Regions from separate parts of the Peribacillus sp. BM1 genome, predicted to be linked through region 3. Evidence: predicted binding sites of a transcription regulator. Region 3 holds the regulator's gene; each other region holds the start of a gene.
What was found. The regulator CtsR, encoded in region 3, represses protease genes until heat stress. The targets are predictions, from matches to a motif close to ATGGTCAATAAAGGTCAAACA.

Region 1 (4,292 bases), 1.1 Mb from region 3:
CAGATTGGCTTTCCCGTTTTATTACGTCCTTCCTATGTAATTGGCGGTCAGGGAATGGAAATCATTCAAGATCGTAAAAGTCTAAATAATCGTTTGAACAATGGCGAATCTCTTGTTTACCCTGTACTTCTTGACTCTTATATACCTGGTCAAGAAGCTGAGATTGATTTAATTGCCGATGGTAGTGATGTCTATATACCTTTAGTTGCCGAACATATTGAAAAGGCAGGCGTCCATTCTGGAGACAGCCTAGCTATTTTTCCAAGCACAACTATTTCCAATGAAATGAAAGAAAAAATGGTCGAATATGCGAAGGAAATTGTCGCGGAACTTGGATATAAAGGATTAATGAATATCCAATTCGTTATCCAAGGTCAAAAGATTTATGTGCTTGAAGTAAATCCACGTGCAAGTCGAACGATTCCTTTAATCAGTAAAATTAGCGGTGTTCCACTTGTCCAAGTTGCGACAAAAATATTGCTTGGGAAATATACTTTGTCGAATTTACTAGGAAAAACAGGGTTAGAAGATGATTTCTCGTATTCTGCCATTAAATACCCAGTCTTTTCAACATTTGCTTTAAGTGGTCTTGATTCGAAAGTTGGACCAGAAATGAAATCGACTGGAGAAGGTATTGCCATTGCGAATACAATCAATGAAGCATTAGCGAAAGTTTATCATGGTCAAAGAGACGTGCATAAAAACGGTTTATTCATTTCCCCTACGATCCATTTAAGTGAGGGAACGTTAAATCGAGTGCTTGATGCAGGAATGGTTATTGCGGATGGTGATTTTGAATCATGGCTTAAACAAGGAAACGGTGCGGCAGTATTGTCATATGGAAAATCAGAGGAAGATCAACATTTGCGATTATTAGCAGCGAAATATCGTATCCTCGCTTTTTCAGAAGAAGAAACTTTCCTTGCATACTTACAATCGCTTTCTGAAAAAGAGATAAAAATTGCTTCACTACAAACTTGGCTTAGTTTAGATAAAAAGGGAGTGACACAAGTATGAGTACAATAATCAAGAACGGAAAAATCATTCAGCAAAAGGATTTACTTACACTAGCTGATGTTTCTCCTGACTCAATTTTGGAGTTGCTAAAATTAGCTAGTGATATTAAGTCGAAATGGGCAGCTAATGAAGAGTATGCACCATTAAAAGGAAAAACGTTAGGGATGATTTTTGAAAAATCATCAACAAGAACGAGAGTGTCGTTTGAAGTTGGCATGCTGCAACTTGGCGGGCATGGCTTGTTTTTAAGCAGCAATGATATCCAGATTGGTCGTGGAGAAACGGTAGCGGATACGGCAAAAGTCTTATCTCAATTTGTTGACGGAATTATGATTCGAACATTTGGGCATGAAAAGATTGAAGAGTTGGCTGCATCGGCAACCATTCCTGTTATTAATGGCTTAACAGATATGTTCCACCCATGTCAGGCACTAGCCGATTTATTGACGATTCAGGAAGTGAAAGGGAAGCTTGCAGGTCTGAAAATGGCATATATTGGCGATGGGAATAATGTCGTACATTCTTTAATGATTGCCTGTGCAAAAACGGGAATTGACTTTTCCATTGCGTGTCCAGCTGGATATGAGCCGAATAAGGAAATTATTGAATACGCGAAAAAAGAGGCTAAGCAACAGGGATGCGAAATTGTCGTGACAGATTCTCCTACTGAAGCCATAGAAGGTGCTGATATCGTTTATGCAGATGTCTGGACATCAATGGGACAAGAAGCAGAGAATGCCGTTCGATTAGAAGTATTTAAAGAGTATCAAATTAATGCAGAGCTAGTAAAGCATGCGAAAGAAGACTATATTTTCATGCATTGTCTTCCAGCTCACCGTGAGGAAGAGGTAACAGCTGAAATTATTGACGGACCAAATTCTGTCGTTTTTCATCAAGCAGGAAATAGGCTGCATGCTCAAAAAGCGATTTTGGTCGACTTGCTTCAATAAAAATGATTAATGATAATCAAGCTAGTGAGAAAAAAGCATGTTTGTTTAAAAACTCCGCCTGAAAATTGCTGATTTTCGCGAACATACCAGTGATAATCGCACTCGTCTTTGGAAAGACTAAAAGTACAGTCAGCAAAAGGAGAGTGATGATCATGGGTCAAAATCATCAATTTAAATTTGGACAAAAAGCGCCGAATAATGGGGTTTATGTTGAAATAGGTGAAACAGGAAGCACAGTGAATAATCCGAAAAAAGTAAAGCTGAAAGCAGGAGAAGCTTTTCCTGAAAATTCGAATCACAATCGCGTTTGGATGTATCAACGTAAACCATAATCATCAATTCAAATAGAGAACATCAATTGGGTCTGATTTCGTACTCTACATACAGTATCTATATACTGTAGTTCGTAGAGGCGAGATCTGACCCTTTACTTTTGCCCTTATGTAAGCCTTCTTTCTTTAAATTTAGTGAGTTTTATTGTACAATAGATTTAAAGGTCAAAGAAGGTCAAAGTATAGATCATGCCATCTGGCTTAATGTTGGAGGGATACTTATGGATATGGAAAAAATGACAGAAAAATTGCAGGATGCCTTTATAACAAGTCAGGATTATGCTCTTTCCCGAAACAACCAGGAATTGAATGAACTGCATGTTTTACAGGCTCTGTTTGATCAAGATGAAAGCATGTTAATGAGAATTCTTTCAGAAAGTGATCAGCCGATAAATCCATTTGAAGCAATGCTTGAAGAAGAACTAAACAAACTACCGCAAGTAACAGGGAGTACAGAAGGAAAAGGTGTTTATTTAGCAGCATCGCTACGAAACATAATGGAAGTAGCAGAGTCTGAAATGAAACGTTTTTCTGATGAATATTTGTCTGTAGAACACATCCTACTTGCGATGCTTAAAGTGAACAAAACTTATATTAAGAAACTATTTTCACCATTCAATGTAAACTATCAGACCGCGTTAAATATTATCAAGGAGATTAGGGGGAATCAGAGAGTGACTAGCCAAAATCCTGAAAGCACATATGAAGTACTAAAGAAATATGGCAGAGATCTTGTGGCAGAAGTAAGGTCTGGGAAAGTCGATCCTATTATTGGAAGAGATTCAGAAATCCGAAATGTCATTCGAATACTTTCGAGAAAAACAAAAAACAACCCTGTGCTTATCGGGGAACCGGGTGTAGGGAAAACCGCTATAGTGGAAGGTCTTGCACAAAGAATTGTACGAAAAGATGTGCCAGAAGGATTGAAAGACAAAACGATATTCTCGCTCGATATGAGTGCTTTGGTTGCTGGGGCTAAATTCCGCGGCGAATTTGAAGAGCGCTTAAAAGCAGTTCTAAATGAAGTCAAAAAAAGCGATGGGGGAATTTTATTATTTATTGATGAAATCCACACCATTGTAGGTGCAGGCAGAACCGATGGTGCTCTTGATGCGGGGAATATGTTAAAACCAATGCTTGCCCGCGGCGAATTGCATTGTATTGGTGCAACGACGCTTGATGAGTACCGAAAGTATATTGAAAAAGACCCGGCTCTTGAAAGAAGGTTCCAACAGGTCCTTGTATCAGAACCAGACGTTGAGGATACGATATCCATTCTTAGAGGATTGAAAGAACGGTTTGAAATCCATCATGGTGTCAGAATTCATGATCGTGCCATTGTAGCGGCGTCTGTATTGTCTAATCGCTATATTACAGACCGATTTTTACCTGATAAGGCGATTGATCTAGTAGATGAAGCCTGTGCCATGATTCGGACTGAAATCGATTCAATGCCAACTGAACTAGATGAAATTACCCGGAAGGTCATGCAGCTTGAAATTGAAGAAGCGGCACTTCGGAAAGAAAGTGATGAACCGAGCAAAAATAGATTAGCCATTTTGCAAAAAGAACTATCCGAGCAACGTGATCAGGCAAACGCAATGAAGGCACAATGGCAAATGGAGAAATCATCCTTACAGCATGTGTCTGAACAGCGGGAACAATTGGAAAAGCTTCGCCGTGATTTAGAACAGGCGGAAAATGAATATGATTTAAATCGGGCTGCAGAATTGCGACATGGATTAATTCCACAAAAGGAAAAAGAACTAGAAAATCTTGTTGCGAATTTAGAAGAGGATAAACAAGACAACCGTCTATTACGTGAAGAAGTAACGGAAGAGGAAATTGCGTCGATTGTAGCACGCTGGACAGGAATTCCTGTTACAAAGCTAGTGGAAGGAGAAAGAGAAAAGCTTCTCCGGCTCCCTACAATCCTAAGCGAGCGGGTAATTGGTCAAGATGAAGCAATCGAACTTGTTTCAGATGCGGTCCT
Region 2 (4,292 bases), 2.1 Mb from region 3:
TTTTTGTAGGAAAATTAAGAGCGATGGACAATGTTTCTATATTGTCTTGGTTTCTTTTAATTTGCGGAGCAATTTGATTAGAGTATAAACTTGCAAGCTCGATGATTTCTTTTTTATTCAATGAATCTTGAATTTTCTTATTAATCTTTCGTTCTGCATTCGTTCCATGCTTCTTCAATTCATCATAAGCATCCCGTTTTTTAGCCATCATGATCTTCCTTTCATATAGTTTACACGAGTGCTGTAATTCCGCCATCGACAACCAATACATGACCAATCACATAATCAGATGCACTTGAGGCGAGGAATATGGCAGCGCCTTTTAAATCTTCTTGATTGCCGAAACGTCCTGCCGGCATGTTCCCGAGAATATCAACATTTGTTTGTTCAATAATTTTTTGTGTGATTTTTGTTGGAAAGAAACCCGGTGCAATCGCATTTACTTGAATCCCATGTCTTGCAAGTTTGACACCTAAGTCTTTCGTAAAGGTAATTACTGCTCCTTTACTTGTGTTATAAGCAATAGTGTCTAATAATTCAGGAGCAGTACCACCAAATCCGTTTACAGAGGCTATATTAATAATTTTTCCAGATTGCTGCTTGATCATGACTGCAGCGACCGCTTGTGAAAATAAGAAAGTACCTGTAACGTTAACGTCCATTACTTTTTTCCATTGATGTTCTTTAAGATCAAGCACAGGTGATACCCATGATGTACCGCTATTGTTCACTAAAATATCGATTGAACCAAATTTTGCAACAGTTTCACTCACGACATGATCGATATCAGCTTTTTTTGTAATATCACATTGAAAAGCAAGCACTTTGACACCCATTCTACTAAGCTCTTCTTTGGCAACCTCACACGCGGTAATGTCGCGGGAGGCAATTACGATATTGGCACCAGCTTCAGCTAAGGCACTCGCAATCTGTAATCCAAGACCGCGACCACCCCCTGTAATAATAGCTGATTTTCCAGTTAAATCGAATCGATTCATCTATAAACCCCCAATCCATTTGCCTTTCTTAATAGTATAGACAAGCAAACCCCAACGCGTGCGTAAAAATAATCATCTGCCCCCGCCAATTTTTTGTATAATATGAGGTCAGTGAATGACTTTACGCACTTAAAGACAGAAACACATATGTTGCAATATGAGTAGTGAAACGCTAATGTTAAAAAATAAGAAAGCTCAATATACATCAGTATAGTTCAAACAATTTTAAAAAATAGATAAATGAAAGAAACTTCTTAGATCCAAAACAAAATCGTATGTCGGCGATAGAAGGTGAGAAGATGAAGAGTATCGTTTTGTTTGATGGAGAATGTCATTTTTGTGATAAAAGTGTGCAGTTCATCGTCAAACGTGATCCGAAAGGGCATTACAATTTCGCATCACTCCAAAGTGAAATAGGAAAAAATCTGTTAAAAAAGTACAAACTTGATTCAAACATGGAAAGCTTTGTCCTTATAGAACATAATAGAGCTTATGAAAAGTCCACCGCTGCACTAAAGATCACCAAAAACTTAAGCTGGGGCTGGAAATTTCTTTACCCATTAATTCTTATTCCTGTACCACTTAGAGATTGGGTATATGAGATTATCGCGAAAAATAGATATAAATGGTTCGGAAAAAAAGATCAATGTGTAATTCCGTCTCCAGAAATTAGAGAACGATTTTTAGATTAAGGGGAAGGGGAAAAACCAGGTTAGTCGTGAACTGCCCTCCAATTGTTAGATGTGATCTAACAATTGGAGGGCAGTTTTTTATGGCAAAATTTACACTAGAATAGAAAATGGATGCTGTAGAATGATATCGAAACGGAAATGAAAATGTGATAGAAATTCTCAATATTTTAGAGTTCTTTTTTCAAATCTAATCATTCATTTAAGCAAAAATCTTGAAAGTCAAAGAAGGTCAAGGTATAATAAGGTCAAAGATAGTCAAAGTTGAAATTCGAAACATTTAAGGAGGAGTACAGTATGTACTGTGAAATTTGTCAAGATAAACAAGCTAATATTCAAGTTCATATGGTTGTCAATGGTCAGCAGCATGATGTGAAATTGTGCTCCACTTGTTATAAAAAAGAATCAAGTAAATTATCAGCGATGAATGGGGAAATGCCTCCGTTCAACCCAGATTTCTTTAAAGCATTCAATCAACACGCAAATCATATAGATGGTCATCATCAAGCTAAGAAACAAACGGAACATAAAGGTGGAGGATTACTGGACGAATATGGTCGAAACTTAACGGATGCAGCAAAAGCTGGTCTTATTGATCCAGTCATCGGTAGGGAAGAAGAAGTGAAACGTGTTATTGAAATATTAAACCGCCGGAATAAGAACAACCCTGTATTGATCGGGGAACCAGGAGTTGGTAAAACGGCGATTGCAGAAGGATTGGCTTTGAAAATTGTAGAAGGGGATGTTCCGGTAAAATTACGAACGAAAGAAGTGTATATGCTTGATGTTGCTTCGCTTGTAGCCAACACTGGAATACGTGGACAATTCGAAGAGCGCATGAAACAGCTAATTTCTGAATTACAGAATAGAAAAAATGTCATCTTATTTATTGATGAAATTCACCAACTTGTCGGTGCAGGCTCTGCAGAAGGCTCTATGGATGCTGGTAATATACTAAAACCAACTCTAGCACGCGGAGAACTTCAACTTGTCGGTGCGACAACTCTATCTGAATATCGAAAGATCGAGAAAGATGGAGCTCTTGAACGTCGTTTTCAACCTGTAACTGTAAACGAACCTAGTATTGCTGATGCTATAACGATTTTACAAGGTCTAAAACCAAACTATGAAAACTATCATGAGGTTGAATACAGTGAAGAAGCGCTTAAAGTAGCGGTTACGCTATCACATCGTTATATTCAAGACCGTTTTCTTCCAGATAAAGCGATCGATTTAATGGATGAAGCAGGTTCAAAATTGAACTTAAAGATAGAAGCAAAGGATCAAAAGCATATTCAAGCCCGTTTGGCAGAAATTTTCCAAGAAAAAGAACAAGCACTTAAAGAGGAAAATTATGAGCATGCTGCTAAATTACGTGACGAGGAAGGAAAATTAGACAAGCTCCTACAAAGTGAAAATCCGGAGAGACCAATTGTCACAGTAGAGGACATTCAAGCCATTATTGAGCAAAAAACCGGTATTCCTGTCGGCAAATTACAGGAAGATGAACAGCAGAAAATGTTACATTTGCAAGAAGAACTAGCGAAGAAAGTCATTGGTCAGGAAGAAGCTGTGAAAAAAGTGGCCAAAGCAATCCGAAGAAGCCGTGCTGGATTGAAGTCAAAAACACGTCCGATTGGATCCTTCCTTTTTGTAGGACCTACTGGTGTTGGAAAAACCGAATTATCAAAATCACTAGCATACGAGTTATTTGGCACTAAAGATGCGATGATTCGATTAGATATGAGCGAATACATGGAAAAACATAGTGTATCAAAACTAATTGGTTCACCTCCAGGTTATGTAGGGCATGAAGAGGCTGGACAATTGACCGAAAAAGTTCGTCGTAAACCGTATAGCATCCTTCTTCTTGATGAAATTGAAAAAGCTCATCCTGATGTGATGCATATGTTTTTACAAATCTTAGAAGATGGACGCCTAACGGATAGTCAAGGGCGAACCGTTAACTTTAAAGATACAGTCATAATCATGACAAGTAACGCGGGTGTTAGTGAAACACGAAATGTCATGGGCTTTGGAACTGGTACTGCTCTTGAGGAAGCAAGTATCCTTCAATCACTCGGTAGCTTCTTTAAACCTGAATTCTTAAACCGTTTCGACAGCATTATTGAATTCGCAGTACTGAAAAAAGATAATCTATTGCAAATTGTCGACTTACTGTTACAGGAACTGTATGAAACCATTTCAGAACAAGATCTTTCAATAGAAGTGACAGAGGAAGCGAAAGAAAAACTAGTTAATCTTGGATATCATCCAGCTTTCGGGGCTCGACCTCTTCGCAGAATGATTCAAGAACAATTGGAAGATGGAATTGCAGACTTAATTTTTGAACAACCTGAAATACGAAACTTTAAGGCGATAGTAGAAGATAATCAACTGAAAATTGTAGCAAAATAAACAATGAACGAGGATGTCCCAAAGGATCAGACCCCACATCTACTAGATATCGCTTATATAATGTGTAAAAGACATAATAAGCGGTTATAGAGTGTGAGGTTAGATCCTTTTGGGACAACCTCGTTTTTGAGTTCAAAAAATCAGTCTTCTATTGCACCCTTCACATTGTAAAGCTCTAATTCAATAT
Region 3 (4,292 bases):
GTGAGAATGCCGGTATGAGTAGCGAAAGAAGGGTGAGAATCCCTTCCACCGAATGCCTAAGGTTTCCTGAGGAAGGCTCGTCCGCTCAGGGTTAGTCGGGACCTAAGCCGAGGCTGAAAAGCGTAGGCGATGGACAACAGGTTGATATTCCTGTACCACCTATACATCGTTTGAGCGATGGGGGGACGCAGAAGGATAGGGTAAGCGCGCTGTTGGATATGCGCGTCCAAGCAGTTAGGCCGGAAACGAGGAAAATCCCGTTTCCATTAAGGCGGAGCTGTGATGGCGAGGGAAATATAGTACCGAAGTTCCTGATTCCACGCTGCCAAGAAAAGCCTCTAGTGAGATGTAGGGTGCCCGTACCGCAAACCGACACAGGTAGGCGAGGAGAGAATCCTAAGGTGTGCGAGAGAACTCTCGTTAAGGAACTCGGCAAAATGACCCCGTAACTTCGGGAGAAGGGGTGCTTTTTAGGGTGAATAGCCCGGAAAAGCCGCAGTGAATAGGCCCAGGCGACTGTTTAGCAAAAACACAGGTCTCTGCGAAGCCGCAAGGCGAAGTATAGGGGCTGACGCCTGCCCGGTGCTGGAAGGTTAAGAGGAGAGGTTAGCCGCAAGGCGAAGCTTTGAATTGAAGCCCCAGTAAACGGCGGCCGTAACTATAACGGTCCTAAGGTAGCGAAATTCCTTGTCGGGTAAGTTCCGACCCGCACGAAAGGCGTAACGATCTGGGCACTGTCTCAACGAGAGACTCGGTGAAATTATAGTACCTGTGAAGATGCAGGTTACCCGCGACAGGACGGAAAGACCCCGTGGAGCTTTACTGCAGCCTGATATTGAATTTTGGTACAGCTTGTACAGGATAGGTAGGAGCCTGTGAAGCCGGAGCGCTAGCTTCGGTCGAGGCGTCGGTGGGATACTACCCTGGCTGTATTGAAATTCTAACCCGCGCCCCTTATCGGGGCGGGAGACAGTGTCAGGCGGGCAGTTTGACTGGGGCGGTCGCCTCCTAAAATGTAACGGAGGCGCCCAAAGGTTCCCTCAGAATGGTTGGAAATCATTCGTAGAGTGTAAAGGCACAAGGGAGCTTGACTGCGAGACCTACAAGTCGAGCAGGGACGAAAGTCGGGCTTAGTGATCCGGTGGTTCCGCATGGAAGGGCCATCGCTCAACGGATAAAAGCTACCCCGGGGATAACAGGCTTATCTCCCCCAAGAGTCCACATCGACGGGGAGGTTTGGCACCTCGATGTCGGCTCATCGCATCCTGGGGCTGTAGTCGGTCCCAAGGGTTGGGCTGTTCGCCCATTAAAGCGGTACGCGAGCTGGGTTCAGAACGTCGTGAGACAGTTCGGTCCCTATCCGTCGTGGGCGCAGGAAATTTGAGAGGAGCTGTCCTTAGTACGAGAGGACCGGGATGGACGCACCGCTGGTGTACCAGTTGTTCTGCCAAGAGCATCGCTGGGTAGCTACGTGCGGACGGGATAAATGCTGAAAGCATCTAAGCATGAAGCCCCCCTCAAGATGAGATTTCCCATAGCGTAAGCTAGTAAGATCCCTGAAAGATGATCAGGTTGATAGGTCAGAGGTGGAAGCGTGGCGACATGTGGAGCTGACTGATACTAATCGATCGAGGACTTAACCTTATTGTTCTTGAAAAAAGCAAAAAACCTTCTTATTATCTAGTTTTGAAGGAATGATATTCCTTTATTGTTTGGTGGCGATAGCAAAGAGGTCACACCCGTTCCCATTCCGAACACGGAAGTTAAGCTCTTTAGCGCCGATGGTAGTTGGGGGTTTCCCCCTGTGAGAGTAGGACGTTGCCAAGCAATTTGAGAGGCCAGCTATTTATAGCTGGCCTCTTTTTAATTTAAATGAACCGTTTAAGGCGTTGCTACGAAATCAAAAACTCAGCTATTTATAGTTGAGTTTTTTGATTTCACACATATATACTCAATAAATAGCATTCTTCCTGAAACTAACTATAGGAATTGTGTTTTTTACACACCACTTTTATTGATTAAAGCTTTGCTTGGTATTGAAGGCTAACTCCTTGATTTAAGTTTGAATTTTATAAATTTGTTTAAAGTTTTCTTTTCGAACAAAAATTTAAAATCATGTACAACCTTTCATTATGGTTAAATAAATCACTGAGTACTAAAAAAATTAATTTTCAAGTTAAAATACATAACAAATGGAAATAATGGATTATATAATCAAAAAATAAATGCATCTAGGTTGCAAAAATGGTTTTTCGTTGTATAATGATAGTCAAATATAGTCAAAGTCAGGATGGGGGAGGGCGAGTGAAAAATATATCTGATATTATCGAAGGTTATTTAAAACAAGTTCTCGAGATGAGTCAGAAAGACATTTTAGAAATTAAAAGAAGCGAAGTAGCTGATAAGTTTCAATGTGTACCATCTCAAATAAATTACGTAATTAATACGAGATTTACCATTGAACGAGGCTACTTAGTGGAAAGTAAGCGCGGTGGTGGGGGTTACATTAGAATTATGAAGGTTCAAACACACGACCACGCGGATTTAATAGATCAACTACTGTTGTTAATTGGTTCTAGAGTTTCTCAAACGGCAGCTGAAGATATTATTATACGGCTTGTGAATGAGGATATTATTTCTAATAGAGAGGCGAAAATCATGCTTAGTGTGATTGATCGTTCTGTGATTTATATCGATTTACCTGTACGTGATGAATTAAGGGCAAGCATTTTAAATGCAATGCTAACCACTTTAAAATATAAATAAAGACCCGGCAGAGGTGATAAAATGGTTTGTCAAGAATGTAATCAAAGACCAGCAGCTTTGCATTTCACCAAAATTATTAATGGTGAAAAGAAAGAAATCCATATTTGCGATAAGTGTGCACAAGAAAAAGGTGATTTATTTATGCAAAGTGGTGCAAACGGATTTTCAATAAACAACTTATTGGCCGGTTTACTTAATATAGAACCATTTCTTCAGCAAAAGAAAACGAGTACGTTTCCACATGTTGAAGAGTTAAAGTGTAAGAATTGTCATTTAACGTTTAAAGAATTTGTCCATGTTGGGAAATTTGGATGTGCAACATGTTATGAGGCGTTTAAAGATAGTTTGGATCCTATTTTAAAAAGAGTGCATGGCGGCAATACTGCACATGTTGGGAAAATACCAGAAAGATTAGGCGAGAGCATTCATCTTAGAAAACAAATACAGGATTTAAAAGGCGAACTGAAAGCCCTCATTGATCAAGAAGAATTTGAACAGGCAGCTTTGGTGCGAGATCAAATACGTTTACTTGAAAAAGGTGACGAAGCAGCTGCAGAGGAAAGGGGAAACCAGCTATGACTTTAGATCACTTCGCGCAAAATGCAAAAAGCTCTTGGTGGAATGAAGCTGGTCCTGATGCAGATATTGTTCGAAGCTCCAGAATTAGATTGGCGAGAAACTTCAGGGATTATAAATTCCCAACTATATACAACAAGGAAGAAGCCAACGAAATTATGGAGTTAGTAAAGGAAAAGCTAGAAAAGTCAAATGCCACTGTAGTGGGAAATTTGGAGCTTTTCGAATTAGAGAAGCTTGAACCTCTAGAAAGACAGGTATTGGTTGAAAAACACTTGATCAGTCCTAATTTAGCCGAAGATTCCTTGTACGCTGCTTGTCTGCTATCTGAAGATGAGGAAATTAGTATTATGGTGAATGAAGAAGAGCATATCCGGATTCAATGCATGGTATCTGGTTTGCAGTTAACAGAAGCCTTGGAAGTAGCTAATAAATATGATGATTGGGTGGAGCAGCAGATTGATTATGCGTACGATGAAGAGAGGGGCTATTTAACAAGCTGTCCAACAAATGTAGGAACAGGCTTAAGAGCGTCAGTTATGATGCATCTACCGGGTCTAGTCCTGACTCGTCAAATTAACAAAATTATCCCAGCAATTAACCAATTAGGTCTTGTTGTCAGAGGAATGTATGGGGAGGGCAGTAGTGCAGTAGGTAATATTTTTCAGATATCAAACCAGATTACACTTGGAAAATCAGAGAAAGATATTGTGGAAGACTTGACTAGTGTTGTTCAACAAATCATTGCACAAGAAAGGTCTGCCAGAGAAGCATTAGTTAAAACCTCTCACATACAATTAGAAGATAGAGTATATCGTTCTCTTGGAGTTTTATTGAATGCAAGGATTATTGAATCAATAGAAGCTGCTACATGTATATCAGATGTTAGTTTAGGTATCGATTTAGGGTATATAAAAAATATAGAAAAAAGTGTAATGAATGAATTAATG

Region 1: the regulator CtsR is predicted to act here: its motif matches at 2,461-2,481, upstream of clpB (ATP-dependent chaperone ClpB).
Region 2: the regulator CtsR is predicted to act here: its motif matches at 1,922-1,942, upstream of AC1MGI_RS15470 (ATP-dependent Clp protease ATP-binding subunit).

The regions. Positions count from the first base shown of each region.
Region 1 is NZ_CM155259.1:2,264,918-2,269,209, forward strand. Features, by position in the region: gene AC1MGI_RS10905 (carbamoyl phosphate synthase large subunit) at 1-1,017, shown strand, start outside; gene argF (ornithine carbamoyltransferase) at 1,014-1,967, shown strand; gene AC1MGI_RS10915 (YjzC family protein) at 2,120-2,299, shown strand; gene clpB (ATP-dependent chaperone ClpB) at 2,521-4,292, shown strand, end outside.
Region 2 is NZ_CM155259.1:3,202,012-3,206,303, reverse strand. Features, by position in the region: gene AC1MGI_RS15485 (hypothetical protein) at 1-211, opposite strand, end outside; gene AC1MGI_RS15480 (SDR family oxidoreductase) at 231-998, opposite strand; gene AC1MGI_RS15475 (thiol-disulfide oxidoreductase DCC family protein) at 1,298-1,690, shown strand; gene AC1MGI_RS15470 (ATP-dependent Clp protease ATP-binding subunit) at 1,985-4,105, shown strand; gene AC1MGI_RS15465 (NAD(P)/FAD-dependent oxidoreductase) at 4,246-4,292, opposite strand, start outside.
Region 3 is NZ_CM155259.1:1,123,168-1,127,459, forward strand. Features, by position in the region: rRNA gene AC1MGI_RS05430 (23S ribosomal RNA) at 1-1,644, shown strand, start outside; rRNA gene rrf (5S ribosomal RNA) at 1,712-1,827, shown strand; gene AC1MGI_RS05440 (CtsR family transcriptional regulator) at 2,305-2,766, shown strand; gene mcsA (protein-arginine kinase activator protein McsA) at 2,788-3,345, shown strand; gene mcsB (protein-arginine kinase McsB) at 3,342-4,292, shown strand, end outside.